DNA from 3 places in the Streptomyces sp. NPDC051563 genome. Region 2 is predicted to be linked to each of the others. Evidence: riboswitches for the same ligand, from Rfam matches in the RefSeq annotation. Region 2 holds a riboswitch; each other region holds the start of a gene.
What was found. Region 2 has a riboswitch for cobalamin ahead of ACIA8F_RS05735 (energy-coupling factor ABC transporter permease). Riboswitches for the same ligand answer to the same signal wherever they lie in the genome.
Positions count from the first base shown of each region.

Region 1 (6,406 bases), on a different contig from region 2:
GGAGCATGCCGGACGAGCCCGCCGGAAGGGCAGGGCAGGGGGCGGCCGCGACGGGCCTGGGAAAGGTGTGATGACGGGCGGACGCGGAGCGCCGGCGGACCGCCGGGGGGTGGAGAGGGAGCTCTGGCTACGCGGAGGTGCGGCTCAGAGCGCGGCGGAGGTCGAGGCGACGCGGCTGGTCAGTGGACTCGGACTGTGATCCATGGGGCGATCGCCTCCTCTCGGCAGGGCGTATGTCATACGCGGTCGCGGCCATCGGCCATCGGATGGGCGAGCGCAGTGCACTCACGGGCGGCGACACCTCAACGCTAGCAGCAGCTCAGGGGCACAATGCGGGCCCTTGGTCCCACGGGCAGGGCCGAAGGTCCCGGCGGTGGCACGGGCCGGGTGGGCCGCGGCCGCCGCCCCGTACGGCGCAGCGCCCCGCCCGGCCCGCCGCGCCCGGGTCGGTATCCGGGGTGTCGCGGGGGCCGGGCGGGGCGTGCGGGGGGTGGGGGTCAGTACCGGGCGGAGGGTGGGGGTCAGTACCGGAGCGCGGTGCCGACGGTGGCGCGGACCTCGCCCGAGAGCTTGTGGGTGCTGCGCGCGGTCGCGTCCTTGGACTGGCCGGCGGGCACGTCGGAGACGGTGACCACCACGGTGTCCAGCGGATTGCCGGAGGCGTCCTTGTAGTCGACCTGGACGGCGAAGGACTTCGTCGACCCGTCGGTGTTGCGGGCCGTGACCGGCACGGCCGACAGGCCGTCCCCGTCGGTGGAGACGCTGCCGAGCGTCACCGCGTCCTTGGCGTCGACCCCGTCCTTGACCTCGTCCAGCTTCTTCTTCGCGGCAGCCGTGGCGGAGTCGACCGCGTCGGCGGCCTGCGACTGGACCGAGGCGGCGGCCGAGGCGGCCTTGGACACCCCGGTCGAGACGTCGCCGTCGGAGTCGGAGCAGCCGGCCGTCGTGGTGAGTACCGCCGCTGCGAGCAGGGCGCCGCAGGCGCCGCGGATCCTCTTGGGGGTCAGGGGCATGTGACGCCCGCCGAGGCCGCGACGAGGGTCTCGTCGAACTTCTGGATCTGGGGCTTCAGCTGGGTCAGGGCCGCGGACCCCGTGGTGTCGCCCGGCAGCTTCCCGAAGCCGGACTTGAGGTCGCCGACGGCGGATCCCACCGCCGACCTCTTCGCGGATTCCAGGTCCTTCAGGGAGGAGGAGACGTTGTCCCAGTCCGTCTGGACCGCGTCGACGGCGTCCTTGATCTGGTCCTTCGTCGCGGAAGCCGGGTCCAGCGCCGCCAGTTTGGCCTGGTCCGCCTTCAGGGTGGAGAGGCCGGTGCAGAGCTCCGAGGCGGCCTGGGTCGCCTGTGCCTTGGGGCTCGGGTCGTCCGAGGAGCAGCCGGTGAGGAGCAGGGCCGCGGCCGCGCCCAGGGCCGCCGCGATCGGGAGACGTTTCATGGAAATCCTTCCCATTTCGGAACTTCTGGATAAAACCTGACACACAAACTAATGGGCTGCATCCGGGGGGAGTTCGGGCTGCCCGGCTTCCGCCGCCGCCACGGCCTCGTCGACGGTGCGGTGCACCCCGCGCGCACCCAGGTGATCGCCGAGCGGGTGGCGGGCCAGCTCCGCGGCGGCCGGAGAGCGCAGCCGGGCCAGGTGCAGGGCGAGGCCCCGTCCGTCGAGTTCCTCGCGGAGTTCCTCGAGGGTGTCCAGGACGGGAACGCCGAGCTGGTAACAGGCGGTCAGGTCCAGCACGACGGCCCGGGGCGCCACCGGGGCCGTCCGCAGCTGCTCCAGTACGGCCAGCCGTACCCGGTTCACGTTGCCGAAGAAGAGGCTGCCGTCGGGGCGCACGACCAGGACGGCCGGGTCGACGGCGGCGTCCGCGTGGCCTGCCGTGTCCCCGTACAGCCGGCTCCCGGGCAGCCGGCCGAGGACGGCGACGTTGCGCCGGCTCGCGGCGGAGACGAACAGTGCGAGGGAGAGCGCGACGGCGAGCAGCAGTCCGGGCAGCAGGTCGAAGAGGAGCACGCCGAACAGGGAGGTGAGCGCCACCCACAGGCTGGGCCGGTCCAGGCGGAAGTACCGGCGCAGCTCGCCGACCCGCAGGAAGCCGCGTACGGCGAAGATGACGATGGCGCCGAGCACCGGCTCGGGCAGGTCCGTGAACAGCGGGGTGAGGAAGGCGCCGGTCAGCAGGATCAGCCCGGCCGCGATGAGCGAGACCATCGGGGTCCGGCCGCCCGCTCCGGCCGCGGCCGCGCTGCGGGAGGCGCTGCCGGAGACGACGAAGCCGCGGAAGAACCCGACGGCGATGTTGCTGAGGCCGACGGCGGCCATCTCCCGGTCGGCGTCCACCTCTTGGCCGTGCTCCCGGGCGAAGCGGTTGGCGATGCTGAAGGCCTCGGCGAAGACCACCAGGGCCACGCCCAGGGCGCCGCCGGACAGTGCGATCCAGTCGGCGGCCGGGATCCCCGGCAGGTGGGGGACCGGCACGGCCGAGGGGATGTGCCCGACGGTCTCGACGCCGTGGCGCTCCAGGTCGAGGGCCGCCGACAGGAGCAGGGCCGCCACCAGGACGATCAGGGAGGCGGGCAGGCGCGGTACGAAGCGCTCCAGCAGGAACAGCAGGGCGAGCGCGCCCGCCCCGACGGCCAGGGTCACCAGGGACCAGTGGGGGGCTCCGGACAGGACGGTCCACAGCCGCTCGAAGAAGCTGCCGTCACCGCCCGGCACGCCGACGAGCTTCGCGGCCTGCCGGACGACGATGGTCAGCGCCATGCCGAACAGGAAGCCGACCAGGGCCGGTTCGGCGAGGAAGTTGGTGAGGAACCCGAGCCGGGCCAGCCCGGCCGCCAGCAGCACCGCGCCGACGATCACCGCGAGGGCGGCCGACAGTCCGACGGCGTCCTGCGGGGAGGGGCTGACGGCCGAGACGGTGGCGGCCGACAGGACGGCCGCCGCCGAGGTGGCTCCGATGAGCAGGAAATGGGAACGGCCCAGCAGCGCGTACACGAGGAGGGCCACCGGGGCCGCGTAGAACGCGTTCTGCGGGGGGACCCCGGCGATCTGCGCGTAGGCCACGCACTCCGGCACGATCAGCGCCCACGCGGTGAGGGCCCCCAGCGTGTCGCCCCGCAGCCAACGGCCGCGGTAGCGGCGCAGCCAGGGGGGTACGAGGCCCGTCGCGGCCGCCTCGTCGTCGGGTCCTGCCGTCCGCGGAACGCTCACCGCGCGGGTCCTTTCCTCGGCTCGGGGGGCCCTCCGCACGGAGGCGGGGGTCGCACTGCCGCGGCCCGGGGCCGGGGGGAGTACCCCCCCGGCCCCGGGCCGCGGCGTCGGTTCGGGGCGCGGGGCCTCAGGCCGCGAAGACCTCGCGGAGCTGCTGCTCCTGCGCGCCGGAGAGGTTGGAACGGATCAGCTGCGCCCGTCCGCCGGGGAAGGCGCTGCGCACCCGCTCGACCACCGCGTCGGAGGAGAGCAGGAACAGGGCGGAAGTGCCGGGCTTCACCTCGGACTTCACCTCGTCGATGAACTGGTCGTCGATGCCGACGTCGGAGAGGGATCCGCCGATGGCTCCGGCCGCCGCGCCCACGGCGGCGCCGAGCAGCGGCACGAAGAACAGGAGACCGAAGAGCATCCCCCAGAAGGTGCCGGAGAGGGCGCCGGCTCCCGTGAGGCTGTTCAGCTGCTGGGTCCTCGGCTTCTTGGCGTCCTCGCGCCAGGTGACGACCGCCGCGTCGTGCACCTGTATCAGCTGCTCCTTCTGCAGGGCGAGCAGCGCGGACTCCGCCTGCTGCGCCCCCTCGGGAGTGGCGAACTTCCAGACGGTGAGAGTGGTGGATGCCACGTAACGCTCCAGTTCCTGGACGGTGTTGCCTGTCGTCCAGTACAACCCACAATCAGACAATTGACCACAATTAGCATAATCGTGACTCTTTGTCATGTGTCGACCCGTCAGCGTCATTCGCCCGTTCGGCCGTACTCGGCCGTCCGGGCGGGCGGCGAAGGTCCGCGCGTGTCCCATTTCACCGTCCGACATGTGGGAAGCCGTGCCCGTTCCCCGGGCGCCCGCCCTACTGTGGGCCTCGCAGCTGGTTCGCCCCCGTCCGCCAGGCGGGATGCGTCGTAAGAGGGAACCCGGTGGGAATCCGGGACTGCCCCGCAGCGGTGAGCGGGAACGACCGCCGTCATACGCACTGGGACCGGAACCGGTCCTGGGAAGCGACGGCCAGTAGGTGCGGACCTCTGGTCCGCGAGCCCGCGAGTCCGAAGACCTGCCCGTTGCCCGTGCGCGATCGACCGCGCACGGTTTCCCGGTGACCTCGTGGGCGGGTCGGCGTGCACCTCGGGCGGCTCCTGCCGTCGCGTACCCATGCGTACGCGACCCCGGCGGGCGGGCCGCCCGCTGCGGCACCCTTCGCCTCCGCGGCCCGTCACCGGGTTCATGGAGACACGCTCGCGAAGGAGAGTTCCGTGACCACCGAGTCCGCAGCCGCACCCGGGTCCGCAGCCGCACCCGTACGGGCCACCGTGTACGGCCACCCCCGCCAGGGACAGAACCGCGAACTGAAGAAGGCGATCGAGGGCTACTGGAAGGGCCGCGTCAGCGCCGAAGCCCTCCGGGACACCGCCCGCGACCTGCGCCGGACCCACTGGGCCCAGCTCGCCGGGGCCGGCATCACCGAGGTCCCGACCGGCGATTTCTCGTACTACGACCACGTCCTCGACACCACCGTCATGGTCGGCGCGATCCCCGACCGCCACCGCTCCGCCGTCGCGGCGGACGCCCTGGACGGCTACTTCGCGATGGCGCGCGGCACCCAGGACGTGGCCCCCCTCGAAATGACCAAGTGGTTCGACACCAACTACCACTACCTGGTCCCCGAACTCGGCCCCGACACCGTCTTCACCGCCGAACCCGCCCGGCAGGTCGCGCAGTTGAAGGAGGCCCTGGCCCTCGGCCACACGGCCCGCCCGGTCCTGGTCGGACCGGTGACCTACCTCCTCCTCGCCAAGCCCGCACCCGGCACGGCCGCCGGCTTCGAGCCGCTCGCCCTGCTCGACCGGCTGCTGCCCGTCTACGCCCGGGTCCTCGCGGAACTGCGCGCGGCGGGCGCCGCCTGGGTCCAGCTCGACGAACCGGCCCTGGTCCAGGATCGCACCCCGGCCGAACTGAACGCGGCGGCCCGCGCCTACCGCGAGCTCGGCGGCCTCACCGACCGCCCCAAGCTGCTCGTCGCCTCCTACTTCGACCGGCTCGGCGAGGCCCTGCCCGTCCTCGCCAAGGCCCCTGTGGAGGGACTCGCCCTCGACTTCACCGACCGGGCCGCCGCCAACCTCGACGACCTCGCCGCCGTCGGCGGAATCCCCGGCAAGCGCCTGGTCGCGGGCGTGGTCAACGGCCGCAACATCTGGATCAACGACTACCAGAAGTCGCTGACCACGCTCGGCACCCTGCTCGGCCTCGCGGACCGGGTCGACGTGGCCGCCTCCTGCTCCCTGCTGCACGTCCCGATCGACGCCGACGCCGAGCGGGACATCGATCCGCAGATCCGGCGCTGGCTCGCCTTCGCCCGCCAGAAGACCACCGAGATCAGCACGCTGGCCCGCGGACTGGCCCGGGGAACCGACGCGATCGCGGCCGAACTCGCCGCGAACCGGGCCGACCTGGCCTCCCGCACCGCCTCCCGGATCACCCACGACCCGGCCGTCCGCGCCCGCACCGCCGCGATCACCGAGGCCGACGGCCGCCGCGCCCAGCCCTACGCTGAACGGGCCGCCGCCCAGCGCACCCACCTCTCCCTGCCCCTGCTCCCCACCACCACCATCGGCTCCTTCCCGCAGACCACCGACCTGCGCACCGCCCGCGCCGACCTGCGTGCCGGACGCATCGGGACGGAGGCCTACGAGGAGCGCATCCGGGCCGAGATCCGCGAGGTCGTCTCCTTCCAGGAGAAGACCGGCCTCGACGTGCTCGTGCACGGGGAGCCCGAACGCAACGACATGGTCCAGTACTTCGCCGAGCAGCTCACCGGATACCTCGCCACGCAGCACGGCTGGGTCCAGTCCTACGGCACCCGCTACGTCCGCCCGCCCGTCCTCGCCGGGGACGTCTCCCGTCCCGACCCGATGACCGTCCGCTGGACCGCGTACGCCCAGGCTCAGACGGCCAAGCCGGTCAAGGGCATGCTCACCGGCCCGGTCACCATGCTTGCCTGGTCCTTCGTGCGCGACGACCAGCCCCTCGGCGAGACGGCGCGGCAGGTCGGGCTGGCCCTGCGCGACGAGGTCGAGGACCTGGAGGCGGCCGGCACGTCGGTCATCCAGGTCGACGAGCCGGCCCTGCGCGAAACGCTGCCGCTGCGCGCCGCCGACCACGCCGGCTACCTGGCGTGGGCCACCGAGTCCTTCCGCCTCACCACC
Region 1 covers NZ_JBITDL010000021.1:86,030-92,435, reverse strand. The annotation lists gene ACIA8F_RS25095 (hypothetical protein) at 522-1,013, opposite strand; gene ACIA8F_RS25090 (hypothetical protein) at 1,004-1,435, opposite strand; gene ACIA8F_RS25085 (SulP family inorganic anion transporter) at 1,484-3,211, opposite strand; gene ACIA8F_RS25080 (DUF1269 domain-containing protein) at 3,339-3,830, opposite strand; cobalamin riboswitch at 4,059-4,280, shown strand; gene metE (5-methyltetrahydropteroyltriglutamate--homocysteine S-methyltransferase) at 4,457-6,406, shown strand, end outside.
Region 1: it holds a riboswitch for cobalamin, as region 2 does, so the genes downstream of both, metE (5-methyltetrahydropteroyltriglutamate--homocysteine S-methyltransferase) here and ACIA8F_RS05735 (energy-coupling factor ABC transporter permease) in region 2, are expected to answer to the same signal.

Region 2 (6,406 bases):
GACGGCACGGATGAGCGAGGTCCGGACCCCGGCCGCCTCCATCACCGCACGGCTCTTGCCGATCAGGCCCTCGGTGTTGCTGGGCTCGGGGGACCGCTTGAGCGTGCAGTTGACGTACACGGCGGTCAGGTCGGAGTAGTCGAGGTCGCGCGCGGGATCGGTAGCCACCCGCCCAGCCTCACCGGCGACCGCCGTGGCCGCCACCGGGCCGCGCCCGTCCGGGCTCAGCCCGGCGTCGGAGCCGGCGCCCGGGTCGGGGTCACAGGGATTCGATCATCGCGTCCGCGCTCGCCGCGTTCAGGGCGAGGCGGACGTTGCCGAGCACCGCGAGCCGGATGAGGGCCCGTACGTCGTCCCCGTGCGGGTGCGAGGCCAGCGGGTCGAAGAAGAACACCAGCAGGTCGATCTGCCCCTGGGTGATGAGCGAACCGATCTGCTGGTCCCCGCCGAGCGGCCCGCTGCGCAGCGGGGCGACGTCCAGGCCGAGCCGCCGGTTGATCAGGGTGCCGGTGGTGCCGGTCCCGTAGAGCCGGTGGGGCTTGAGCTCGGCGGCCTTGCGATCCGTCCAGGCGAGCAGGTCGGCCTTGCGCGCGTCGTGGGCGACCAGGGCGATGCCGCGCGGGCGGTCGCTGCGGCCGCCCGCTCCGGTGAGCCAGCTCGGGTCGGCCAGCGGGTAGAGGTGCACGGCCGCGGCCCGCAGCTCCTCACGGCTGATGGAACCGTCGCCGTCGACGTCGACCCGGTCGAAGGAGAGCGCGTCGAGCGAGCCGTCGATGCCGGTCGCCCCGAAGAGGCGCTCGTACTCCGCGCGGTCGATGCGGCCGTCGCCGTCCCGGTCCAGGGCGTCGGCGAGGGCGTCGAGGGCCCGCAGGGTGGACTCGCGGAAGTAGCGGTCGCCGTCGAAGGCGTCGCGCGCGGCCGCCGCGACGAACTCCTGCTCGCTGATCCGGCCGCCCCGGTCGGTGTCCGATGCGGCCTGCAGCTGCGTCCACAGCTCGGAGTAGGCGTCGTGGAGGGCGGCCCTGCGGCGGGTGTCCCCGGGCTCGGTGAGCCATTCGGCGAGGCGGCCGGCGTAGGCGATGAGGTCCTCGCGGCCGAGATGCCCGTCCCCGTCCAGATCGTACGTGCGGAACAGCGCGGCGACGCGGGGCAGCCAGTCTTCGGCGGTCACGGACATGCAGAACTCCCTTTTCAGGTGGGGCTATTGAGGCCGATAGTAGCGGTGCGAACACGGTGCGTGATGCACAAGCGGAATCAGGTCACCGCATGGCGTGATTGGGGCGGGTTGTTACCGGTCCGCGCGGCCGACTAGGGTCAGCGGGCCTTGGTGTTCGGGAAACCGGTGGGAAACCGGTGCGGCCCTCGCCACTGTGATCGGGAAGTCCGGCTCCACTCCTGCGGGAAAGCCACTGGGCTGCGCGGGAGGTTCCGCGCTGCCCGGGAAGGCGGAGCATGGACGTCAACCCGTGAGCCAGGAGACCGGCCGGGGCGCGTTGTCCATCCACGAGGTGCTGGAGAGGTCTCCCTACTCATGCATATAGCCGAGGGGTTCCTGCCCCCTTTGCACGCGGTCGCCTGGGGCGCCGCGTCCGCCCCCTTCGTCGTCCACGGCGTCCGCGCGCTCACCCGCGAGGTGAAGGCCAACCCCGAGAGCACCCTGCTGCTCGGTGCGTCCGGGGCCTTCACCTTCGTCCTGTCCGCCCTGAAGATCCCCTCCGTGACGGGCAGTTGCTCGCACCCCACGGGCACCGGGCTCGGGGCGATCCTGTTCCGGCCGCCGATCATGGCGGTGCTCGGCACGATCACCCTGCTGTTCCAGGCCCTGCTGCTGGCACACGGCGGGCTCACCACCCTCGGCGCCAACGTCTTCTCGATGGCCATCGCCGGCCCGTGGGCGGGCTACGCCGTCTACCGGCTGCTGCGCAGGTCCGGGGCCCCGCTGATGGTGACCGTGTTCTTCGGCGCCTTCTTCGCCGACCTGGTCACCTACTGCGTCACCAGCGTGCAGCTCGCCCTGGCCTTCCCGGACCCGGCCTCCGGATTCCTGGGCTCCCTCGCGAAGTTCGGGGGGATCTTCGCGGTCACCCAGATCCCGCTGGCCGTGAGCGAGGGGCTGCTGACCGTCCTCGTGATGCGGCTGCTGATGGCGTCGAGCAAGTCGGACCTGGTCCGGCTGGGTGTCGCGAAGCTGACGGCCGCCCGTACCGGAGAGAAGGCGGCGGCCTGATGAGCAAGATGTCCAGGAACGCGAAGATCAACACCCTGCTGCTGCTCCTGGTGGCGGCGCTGGCCGTCCTCCCGGTCGCACTGGGGATGGGCGACCACAAGGAGGAGCCCTTCGCCGGCGCCGACGCGCAGGCCGAGACGGCGATCACCGAGCTGAAGCCCGACTACGAGCCCTGGTTCTCCCCGCTGTACGAGCCCCCGTCGGGCGAGATCGAGTCCGCACTGTTCGCCCTGCAGGCGGCGCTGGGCGCGGGCGTCCTCGCGTACTACTTCGGCGTCCGCAAGGGCCGCCGCCAGGGCGCGGCCGCCGCCGCGGCCGCTCCCGCCGCCGCCCCGGAGGCGTAGCCGGGTGCTGCCGATCGACGTTGCCGCGCACAGCAGCCGCTGGCGCGGCCGGCACCCGCTGGAGAAGGCCCTGCTCGGGATCGGGCTGACGGTCACCGCCGTGTGCCTGCCGCCCTGGCCGGGCGGCCCGCTGGTGGCCGCCGCCACCCTCGCCGTGCTGCTCGGCCCGGCCGGGGTGGCCGGCCGGCAGCTCTGGCGGGCCTTCCGGATCCCGCTCGGCTTCTGCTTCACCGGGGCGCTGCCCCTGCTGTTCGCGGTGGGCGGCCCGGCGGGGCCGGTGTCCCTGGCCCCCGACGGCCCCCGGCTCGCCGCCGAACTGCTGCTGCGCACCTCGGCGGCCTCGCTCGGGCTGCTGCTGTTCGCCTTCACCACCCCGGTCTCCGACGTCCTGCCCCGGCTGGTCCGGGCCGGGGTGCCGGCCCCCGTGGTGGACGTGGCCCTGGTCATGTACCGGATCGGCTTCCTGCTGCTCGATTCCATGGCCCAGGTCCGCCGGGCCCAGGCGGCCCGGCTCGGGCACACCGGCCGGGCAGCGGTGTGGCGTTCCCTGGCCGGGCTCGCCGCCACCTCCTTCGTACGGGCCTTCGACCGCGCGGCCAAGCTCCAGGCGGGTCTGGCCGGCCGCGGCTACGACGGCGCGCTGCGGGTCCTCGTACCGGAGGCTTCCCTGTCGTGGCGCTTCCTGGCGGCCACCGCCGGCCTGCTGGCGGCCCTGATCACCCTGACCCTCACCCTGAAGGGGCTCGCCCTGTGAACCCGGTAGTGGAACTGTCCGGCGCGGCCTACGCCTACGAGGACGGCCCCGCGGTCCTGACCGGCGTCGACTTCGCCATCGCGCCGGGCCGGGCGCTGGCCCTGCTCGGCCGCAACGGCAGCGGCAAGACCACGCTGATGCGGCTGCTGAGCGGCGGCCTGCGGCCCGGCGCGGGATCGCTGCGGCTGGACGGCACGGAGGTCTCGTACGACCGGGCCGGCCTGACCCGGCTGCGCACGTCCGTCCAGCTGGTGGTGCAGGACCCCGACGACCAGCTGTTCGCGGCCTCGGTCGAGCAGGACGTGTCCTTCGGCCCGATGAACCTGGGGCTCCCCGCCCCGGAGGTCCGCGTCCGCGTGGACTCGGCCCTCGCCGCCCTGGACATCACCCGGCTCCGGGACCGCCCCACCCACCTGCTCTCCTACGGGCAGCGCAAGCGCGCGGCGATCGCGGGGGCGGTGGCGATGGCCCCGCGGGTGCTGATCCTGGACGAGCCGACGGCCGGCCTGGACCCCGACGGCCAGGAGCGGCTCCTCGACGTCCTCGCAGGACTGCGCGCCTCCGGCACGACGGTGGTGATGGCCACCCACGACGTGGACCTGGCGGTCCGCTGGGCCGACGACGCGGCGGTCCTGACCCCGACGGGCATCCGCTTCGGCCCGGCCGAACCCCTCCTGTCGGAGCCGGCCCTCCTCACCTCGGCGGGCCTGCGCCAGGCCTGGTCCCCGGCGGTGGCCGCACTGCTGCGGTCCCACGGCCTGCTGGCGGCGGACGCCCCCGGCCCCCGCAATCCGGAGGCACTGGCCGCCTGGCGGTAGGCGGGTTCGCGGTTCCCGATCTCCCGCAAACCTAGGATGGCCGCATGTCGCTCCCGCACGCCATCCTCACCGCCCTGCTCGAGAAGCCCTCGTCGGGGCTGGAGCTGACCCGGCGGTTCGACAGGTCGATCGGGTACTTCTGGTCCGCGACGCACCAGCAGATCTACCGCGAGCTCGGCCGGCTGGAGGAGTCCGGGCTGATCCGGGCGCTGCCCAGCGAGGGGCCCGTGCGGGGGCAGAAGAAGGAGTACGAGGTGCTGCCGGCCGGGAGCGGGGAGCTGGCGCGGTGGGTCGGGGAGGCTCAGGATCCCAAGCCGGTGCGCGATCCGCTGCTGCTGCGGATCCGGGCGGCCGCGGTGGTGGGGCCGCAGGGGCTGGCCGCGGAGGTGCGGCGCCATCTGGAGCTGCACCGGGCCCAGTTGGCGGTGTACGAGGGCATCGAGGAGAGGGACTTCCCGGCCGGGCGGGAATCCGACGAGGACCGGCTGCGGCGTGTCGTGCTGCACGCGGGAACCGGGCTGGAGACCTTCTGGCTGCGCTGGCTGGAGGAGACCCTCGCCGAGGTGGAGGGCATGGCCGGCGAGACCGGCCGACAGGGCTGAACGCGCGCCCCGGCCCGGCAGGGGGCCGGGGCGGCGCAAAAGGCTTACTTGTTCAGGGAGGCCCAGAACTCGTCGAAGCTCAGCAGGCCGTCGTCGTTCGCGTCCTTGGAGGCGATCACGGCCTCCGCGACCGGGCCGGTGACGAACGGGTCGCCCATCGCCGCCATCGCCGAACGGAACTCGTCCGCCGTCACGAAGCCGTCACCGTTCACGTCGAACTTGCCGAACGTCGTCCGTGCGCTCTCGATGTCCGCCACTGGGTCCACCCCTTCTTGGTGCTTGTTGACCGGCTCAGGGTAGCGGCACACCCGGCCCCCTCACGCCCCGGGTCCCGTTCGAGCGGCAGAAAGAAATCCAATTACTCTTCCGTAGTGCGGAAGCGATAATTCCAGCCAACAATTCAAGCCCCCACTTGTCACGCTCCGGGACCACGGCATAACGTAGCGACATTGCCGCCACACCGGGAGCGCAGGGCTCCCAGGGACAAGCGGCAACAAGGGCGATCACACAGGTGACGATCACAGCTGACGCATCATTCGAAGTTCTGCCCTTCACCCGCACTTGCCACCACATCTGGGAAGACGGCGACCATGTGCTCATCGGAGTGAGTCCTGGCAACAGCTACTTCAGCTCCGAGCGCATATCCGACCTCGCCCGATGGGCCACGACCCGCTTCGCACAGGTCGACTTCGTGTACGCAGACCTCCACGTGGACGGGATGTTCGCCGCCTTCGGCTACACCCGGGAACACGCCGAGAAGCGTGCGACGAAGGAAATCAAGGCAGTCCGGCGACGGATTCTCAAGGGCGTGGAGGAATCAGGACCTCCGCACGCCGAGATCCGAGTGAGGGCACTTTCGGAGTTCCAGACGAACCCCGTCTACCAACTTCTGCACCGACGTGTACTCCATTTCCTGGAGACCGATGACGCATTCCGCAAGGGCTGCGAGGAAATGGCCCTGCACTTTGTCGGCTCCAAGTTGCCGGAAGGTGAATCCATCACCGACGCGCAGTTGCAGGTGTGTTTCGATTACATGGCGGCCGAGCTGCCGTTCTTCATCGACACCCCGAGCATTCTCGACGTCCCGTCCTCCGTGGCGGCGTACCACGTCAAGATGCCGATGACCGACCTCCTCTTCTCGCGCGGTGGGGGACTGCGCGCCACGAGGAACCAGGCATACGCCGTGGTGCGGCCCGAGGCGGCCGAAAAGCCGCGGAGCACCACGAACCACCCGAACACTCACGCGCACACCGCACCAGCCGAAGGGACCGTCGATGAGCGTCGAGCAGCTTGAGGCCCATTCCGATCAGGGCACCGGACAGACCACCGGGCCGCTCATCGACTTCCCGCTCTCGCGGCGCGGCGACGTGCTCCCCGAGGAGTGCACCTGGCTGCGCGAGAAGGCGCCGGTCGCGCAGATCCGCACCCTCACCGGGGACCCGGCCTGGCTGGTGAGCAGCTACGCGCTGGCCAAGCAGGTGCTGGAGGACGAGCGCTTCAGCCTCAAGGACACGGCGAACGCCGGCGTCCCGCGCCAGTACGCACTGACGATCCCGCCCGAGGTCGTCAACAACATGGGCAACATCAACAGCGCCGGACTGCGCAACGCGGTCATGAAGGCGCTCAACCCGCGCCAGAAGGGCCTGCAGGACTGGCTGCGC
Region 2 covers NZ_JBITDL010000003.1:330,239-336,644, reverse strand. The annotation lists gene ACIA8F_RS05745 (flavodoxin family protein) at 1-168, opposite strand, end outside; gene ACIA8F_RS05740 (methylglyoxal synthase) at 260-1,177, opposite strand; cobalamin riboswitch at 1,309-1,503, shown strand; gene ACIA8F_RS05735 (energy-coupling factor ABC transporter permease) at 1,532-2,227, shown strand; gene ACIA8F_RS05730 (energy-coupling factor ABC transporter substrate-binding protein) at 2,236-2,571, shown strand; gene cbiQ (cobalt ECF transporter T component CbiQ) at 2,576-3,325, shown strand; gene ACIA8F_RS05720 (energy-coupling factor ABC transporter ATP-binding protein) at 3,322-4,143, shown strand; gene ACIA8F_RS05715 (PadR family transcriptional regulator) at 4,188-4,745, shown strand; gene ACIA8F_RS05710 (EF-hand domain-containing protein) at 4,790-5,002, opposite strand; gene ACIA8F_RS05705 (tRNA-dependent cyclodipeptide synthase) at 5,257-6,039, shown strand; gene ACIA8F_RS05700 (cytochrome P450) at 6,020-6,406, shown strand, end outside.

Region 3 (6,406 bases), on a different contig from region 2:
CGGCACCGCACACGAACGCCCCGGTCAAGGTCGGCCTCACGGTGCAGGGCCCCAACGGGCTTCTGTTCAAGGGGAAGATAAAGACAAAGGGGCACGACGTGACCACCGCCACCGGCGGCACGCACCCGTGCGACGGCACGAACGGCGGCGCCAACCCGAGCGCCGTGCCCACGCCGACGGCCGCGCTGGACGACGCCGCGAAGAAGAAGCACTTCACCTGGGACGGCACCTGGTACGCCTCGTTCGATGACTTCTCCGTGGACACGATCAAGAACGTCAGCGGCGGCGGCGCCGCCTACTGGAGCATCTCCGTCAACGGCACGCCGACCCCGGTCGGTGGCTGCCAGTTCAAGCTGAAGGCCGGCGACGAGGTCGCCTATACCTGGACCTCCTTCTAGCCGGCGGTGGCGGGTGCCGCCTCCGGCCCGGGACGGGTGCTGACCCCGGTGAGCCGGGGTCAGCACCCGTGGGGATCAGGCGCCCCAGCGCAGGGCGATCGTGTCGCCCACGTTGATCACCTTGTTGCGGGCGGCTCCGGCGAAGGCCGAGCCGTCGACGCTGACCTTCCAGATGTCGGAGCCGCTGTTGGCCTTGCCGTTGACGTTGGTGATCGTGCCGGTACCGGAGGACGGGGTGACGCTAGTGACGCAGCCCGACGGGGTGGCACTCGTGGTGGCGGCGTTCAGCACGTCGCCGAGGGTGGCGGTCGTACCGGTCGGGGTGAAGGCCACCGAGCAGACCTTGAGGCCGCCGGCGCCGTCGTCGACGGTCAGGGCCAGCTTGGTGGCGGTGCCGGCGGTGAAGCCCGACTGGGCGACCCACTGCGGGGCACCCGGGGTGACGGGGACCGGCGGGGCGGTGGTGAATCCGCCGCCGACGACGGCGCGCAGTGCGTCGATGGAGGCGTAGGCGGAGGCCGAGGTGTCGGCGGGCTTGTACTTGAATCCGCCCGCCGGGTTGTACTGGTTGGCGATCAGGAAGTCGATCGGGGTCTTGCCGTTGGCGGTGAGGAAGTCACCGGTCTGCGGGTCGATGCCGCAGGCGTTCAGGCCCGCCACCCCCCAGCCGTTGGAGCTGGTGTTGACTCCGTACAGGGAGTTGAAGGCACCGGTGGTGGCGACGAGCTTGCCCTTGAGGAAGTTCTTGGCCTGCACGACGTCCGCGTCCGTGTTGAGGACGCCGGAGACGCACAGGGCCGCCATCGCCGCGCCCGTCATGTCCACGTCGCCCGCGGAGTTGAGGACGGTGGGGTTGCCCTCGGCCTTGTTGTAGGTCCAGCCGCCGTCCACGTGCTGGTTGGCGCGGATCCGGGTCACCATGGAGTCGGTGAGCGCCTGCGGGATGCGGTGGGCGCCGCCCTGGGTCTTCGCGCCGCGCAGTGAAAGGGCCGCGAAGACCGTGCCGTTGAAGTTTCCGGACGGGCTGAAGTAGCCCGCCTCGGCCGTCTGCCAGAAGGAGTAGATGTTCGCGACGAGGTTGCGCGAGGCCGAGACGCGGGCCGGGTCGATGCCTGCCGCGTACGCGTTCAGGGTGCCGCGCTCGTAGTCGGTGACCACCGGGGAGGCCTGCGGCCAGCCCGCCGTGGAGAGCAGGTTGCGGTAGACGGTGCGGGCGTTCTTCGTGGTGTCGCCGCCCGGGTAGACGTCGGCGACGGCCGTACCGGCGGCGGCGAAGGCGCTGAACGCCCACTCGTTGGACAGTCCGGACCCGGCGTACGAACCGTCCGCGGCCTGGAGCGACTTGAGGTAGGCGACGCCGTTGGTCTTCGACGTCGCGATCTGCGCCGGGCTGGAGGTGGCGAAGGCGGGCAGTGCGGTGAGGACGAGGGCGCCGAGCGCGGCGGGCACCGCGAGCGCGAGGCGGCGGAAGGTACGGGGACGGGACATGGCCTGCTCCTGGAATCGGCGAACGCCGGCCACCGCCGGAGCACGCCCGCACGTCACCGCGCACGAGCACGGCCGGGGCATGGTCGGAGGGCCGCCGTCCGGAACGCGTGGTACGGCTTCCTGTAGTACGTCGCCGCCTGGGCATTCGGGCTCGGAACGGCCCCCGCCGTCCCACACCGCTGCGCGTCAGCTCCGGCTTCGCACCGGATTCCCCCACGTGGCAGCCCAGGACGCTACCGGAGTGATCAAGGGTCCGCCAGCCACCCGGAGGGCGGGCGGGTGCCGGACCCGCGCCGTGCCCGGGGGAGCGCCCCGTGAGACTCATGCCACCTTGACGCGTCACCGGCATCCGTGTTGCACTCCGGCTGATAACTGCTCAGTACCAGGGGAAGCCGGTCGAATTCCGGCGCTGACCCGCAACCGTAGGCCCGGGGCGTCCCGGGTGAGCCGGAATGCCTGGGGCTGGGTCACAGTACGAAGAACGCCGTCGCGGACTGCGGTGTGGTCGTCGCAGCCTCCCCATGGCCAGTGAGCCCTGCGGGGGCGCATCGCCACGTACGCAGCCGCCCGGCAGAGACGAGGGCCGCGGTGGGGACCGAACAGCAGGCGCAACGGCATGCGGGGACGAGACGGCGGTTCTTCTCCCTCGTGACCGCGTCCTTCCTGACGCTCGGTGCGGGAGTGGCCTTCCTCACGGTTCCCGGCTCCGCGAGCGCCGATCCGATCGAGCAGTGCACGGCCACCACCGGCGCCGTCGTCGCCGTGGACTTCGGCCCCTTCGGCGGCAAGGTCGAGCGCGGCTGCGACACCACCCCCACCACCGGCTACGAACTGCTGCACACCGGCGGCTTCACCACCGAGGGCACCGTCCACGACGGTGACGGATTCATCTGCCGGATAGGCAACGGCGCCTTCGACTCCGGTACGCAGTACCCCACTCCGGCCAAGGAGGACTGCGTCCTCACCCCGCAGGCCACCGCGTACTGGTCGTACTGGACCGCCTCGCCCGGCCAGAAGAGCTGGACCTACAGCTCGCTCGGCGCCCTGGCCCGCACCCCGAAGCCCGGTGATGTGGACGCCTGGGTCTACGGCGGCACCGACGTCGGCGGCACCTCGGGCAAGCCCGGCTTCTCCCCGGACGACGTGCGCGCCGGGGGAGGTTCCACCCCCGATCCGACCGTGCCGACGGCCCCGCCCACCGTGCCCGCGGGGTCGGTCGACGTCGCCGCGGCCACCCGCTGGGTCACCGGGAAGCTGACGGACGGGGAGCGCGTCGTCGACGAGGGCGCCACCGCCCCGAACCATTTCCTCACCACCGAGGCCGTGTTCGCCCTGAAGGCCGGCGACCCGGACGGCCCGGCGGCCAAGAAGGTCGCGGACTTCCTCGCCGCGCCCGCGCAGACCGATGCGTACGCCTACCCGGCCGGCAAGGACAAGATCCCCGACGCCACCGCGGCCGCCCGTCTCGCGCTCGTCGCCGAGGCCACCGGCAAGGACCCCCGCGCCTTCGGCGGTCACGATCTGCTCGGCGACCTCCTGACGTACGTCTGCCCGCGCGACATCGGTGACGGCGAGAACGTCGAAGGCTGCCTGACCAAGGGGGACTTCCGCACCACCGGCCAGTCCGAGGCCCAGGCCATGGCCGTCATCGCCCTGCTGAACGGAGGGGTGACACCGCCGGCCGACGCCGTGAACCGGCTGACCGGGCTCCAGTGCGAGGACGGCGGCTTCACCTCCATCCTCATCCGCTCCGGCGAATGGTGCGACAGCGACGCGAACTCCACCGGGCTGATCACGCTGGCCCTCAAGCGGGCCGGCGGTCACGACGCCGCGGTGCGGAAGGCCCGCGGCTGGCTCAAGAAGTCCCAGCTGGCGACCGGTGCTTGGCCCTCCGCCGGGTACCTGACGACCGGCAGCCCGGCCTCCACCGCCTGGGCCGCCCAGGCCCTGCGCGCCCTCGGCGACGAGGCGTTCGCGGACGCGGGCGTCTCCTGGCTCTCCCGGCACCAGTTCCCGGGGGCCGGTTTCGGCTTCGAGGAGGACGACACCGAATCACGGCTGTTCGCGACCGCCCCGGCCGCCGTTGCGGGCGCCAGGACCGACCTGGTCGCGCTGACCGCGAAGAAGACCACCCCGCCGACCACCCCGCCGGTCACTCCCCCGGTGACCCCGCCCGTCACCCCTCCCGCCGGTGACGGGCCGGATCTGAGGAAGGGCTCCGCGTACCTCGCCGACCACAGCCGTCTGATCCAGGGCCGCTACTACGAGAGCGGCCCGGGCACCGGCTTCGCCGACTACGGACTGACCATCGACGGCGCCTACGCGCTCGCGGCCACCGGCCGCGACGACTCCGCGCTGCGGGGCATCGTCGACTTCCTCGACAAGAGCGGCAAGGACGGCAAGGGACGCACGATCAACGACTGGACGCTGATCGGCACCAAGTACGCCGGTGGCGGCTCCCTCGGCAAGACCGCCCTCCTCGCCGAAGCCGTGGGCCGCGACCCCCGCGACTTCGGCGGCCAGGACCTGCTGGCCGCGCTCGCCAAGGGCATCTGCGCGGCGAAGAACGACACGCCCAAGCAGTGCGCGGCGAAGGGCAACTACGCCTACGCCACCTCCGTCTTCTCCCAGTCCCTCGGCGTCATCGCCCAGGTCCGGGCCGGCGAGACGGCCGCCGCCGCCGAACCGATCGCCTACCTCAAGAGCCTCCAGGAGCCCTCGGGTGCCTGGCCCAGCCTGATCGGCGAGGCCAGCGGGGCCGAGGTGGACTCCACCGCGATGGCGGCCATGGCCCTCGATCTGCTCCCCGACGCGGCCTCGCAGCAGGCCGTCGACCGGGCCGTCGCCTGGCTGGCCGCCCAGCAGAAGGACGACGGCGGTTTCCCCGGCGCATCCGGGAACTCCGTGAACTCCGCGGCCCTCGCGGTGCAGGGGATGTCCCTGGACGGCACGAAGTACGCGGACCGCATCGCCAAGGCCCGTAAGTTCCTCGCCTCGCAGCAGAACGGCGACGGCGGCTTCACCATCGCCAAGGGCGGCCAGCCCGGTTCCGACGTCCGGGCCTCCGCGCAGGCCGTCGGCGGCGCCACCGGCATCTCCTTCGGCCTGCTGACCCGCGACCTGAGCGGCACCGGCCCGCAGCCCGAACCCGGCACCTCGGTGCGGCCCTCCTCCTCCCCCTCCTCGCCCGTCATCGTGACCCCGGGTGAGAGCGGGGGCGGCTCGGGCTCCGGCGCGAACGGCGGGGGCCTCGCCTCCACCGGCGTCCAGGCCGGCGGGCTCGGTGCGGCGGCCCTGCTGCTGACCCTCGGCGGCTGGGGCCTGACCCGCGCCGCGAAGCGCCGCCGCGCGGCCACCGGGGGCGAGGCGTGACCCGCGTCCTGCGGGCCCTGTCCCGTACGGCCGCCGCGCTCGGGCTGACGGTGGCGGCCCTCGCCGCCACCGCGGCCCCGGCAGGGGCGGCCCCGCTGCCCATCGGGCAGTGCACCACGTCCTCCGGGGCCGTCCTCGCCGTGGACTTCAGCCGCTGGGGCGGGCCGGTCTACCGCTCCTGCGGCTCCACCCCCACCACCGGCTACGAGCTCCTCAACCAGGGCGGCTGGGCCACCACCGGCACCGGCCACGACGGCCCCGCCTTCATCTGCCGCATCGGCTACAGCGGCTTCCAGGGCGGCAAGCAGTTCCCCACCCCGCAGCAGGACGACTGCGTACTGACGCCTCCCGCCTCCGCCTACTGGTCGTACTGGCACGCCGACCCGGGCCGCACCACCTGGGAGTACAGCCAGCTCGGCGCCATGCTCTACAAGCCCGAGCCGGGCAGCGTGGACCTGTGGATCTTCGGCGGCACCGACATCGAGGGCACCGAGGGCAAGCCCACCGTCACCCCCGACCAGGTGCGGGCCAAGAACACCGCGCCCACCGGCGGACCCGCGCCCAAGGACACCCGCACCGCGGCGCCTCCGCCGCCGGACGTCGACACGGGCCCCGCGCCGGAGCATCCGGCCGCGCCCGGGCCGGCGGCGGCGCCCGGGTCCACCGCTCCGCAGAGCCCGTCGGCCTCGCCGAGCCCCTCCGAGAGCGCCTCCCCGGCTCCTTCCCCCTCGGCCTCGTCGAGCGCGCCCGCGGCCGCCGCGTCCGCGCCCGGTCCCCGGGTCGTCGAGGCGGCCCCCGCCGCCGACGCCGCCCACGACGCGGGCTCGTACCTGCCCGCCGTCGCCACCGGGGCCCTGGTGCTCCTGATCGGTGGCGCCGCCGCGTACACGGCCCGGCGCCGCCGCCGCGGTACGGAGTAGCCGCGTGTCCCGCACCCTCCCCGTGGCCGCGGCCGCGGCCAAGCCGCCCGTGCCGCCCGTATCCGCCGTCGGGCCGGACACGGGCGGCCGGCGGCTGCCCCGCACCCTGCATCCGGTCGCCTGGTGGATCTGGGCCCTCGCCCTGGCCACCGCCGTCAGCCGCACCAACAACCCGCTGCTGCTGTTCCTCGTCCTCGCCGTCCTCGGCTACGTCGTCACCATGCGGCG
Region 3 covers NZ_JBITDL010000021.1:15,686-22,091, forward strand. The annotation lists gene ACIA8F_RS24765 (DUF4430 domain-containing protein) at 1-398, shown strand, start outside; gene ACIA8F_RS24770 (hypothetical protein) at 474-1,886, opposite strand; cobalamin riboswitch at 2,026-2,100, opposite strand; cobalamin riboswitch at 2,227-2,365, shown strand; gene ACIA8F_RS24775 (prenyltransferase/squalene oxidase repeat-containing protein) at 2,475-5,258, shown strand; gene ACIA8F_RS24780 (hypothetical protein) at 5,255-6,178, shown strand; gene ACIA8F_RS24785 (energy-coupling factor transporter transmembrane component T) at 6,201-6,406, shown strand, end outside.
Region 3: it holds a riboswitch for cobalamin, as region 2 does, so the genes downstream of both, ACIA8F_RS24775 (prenyltransferase/squalene oxidase repeat-containing protein) here and ACIA8F_RS05735 (energy-coupling factor ABC transporter permease) in region 2, are expected to answer to the same signal.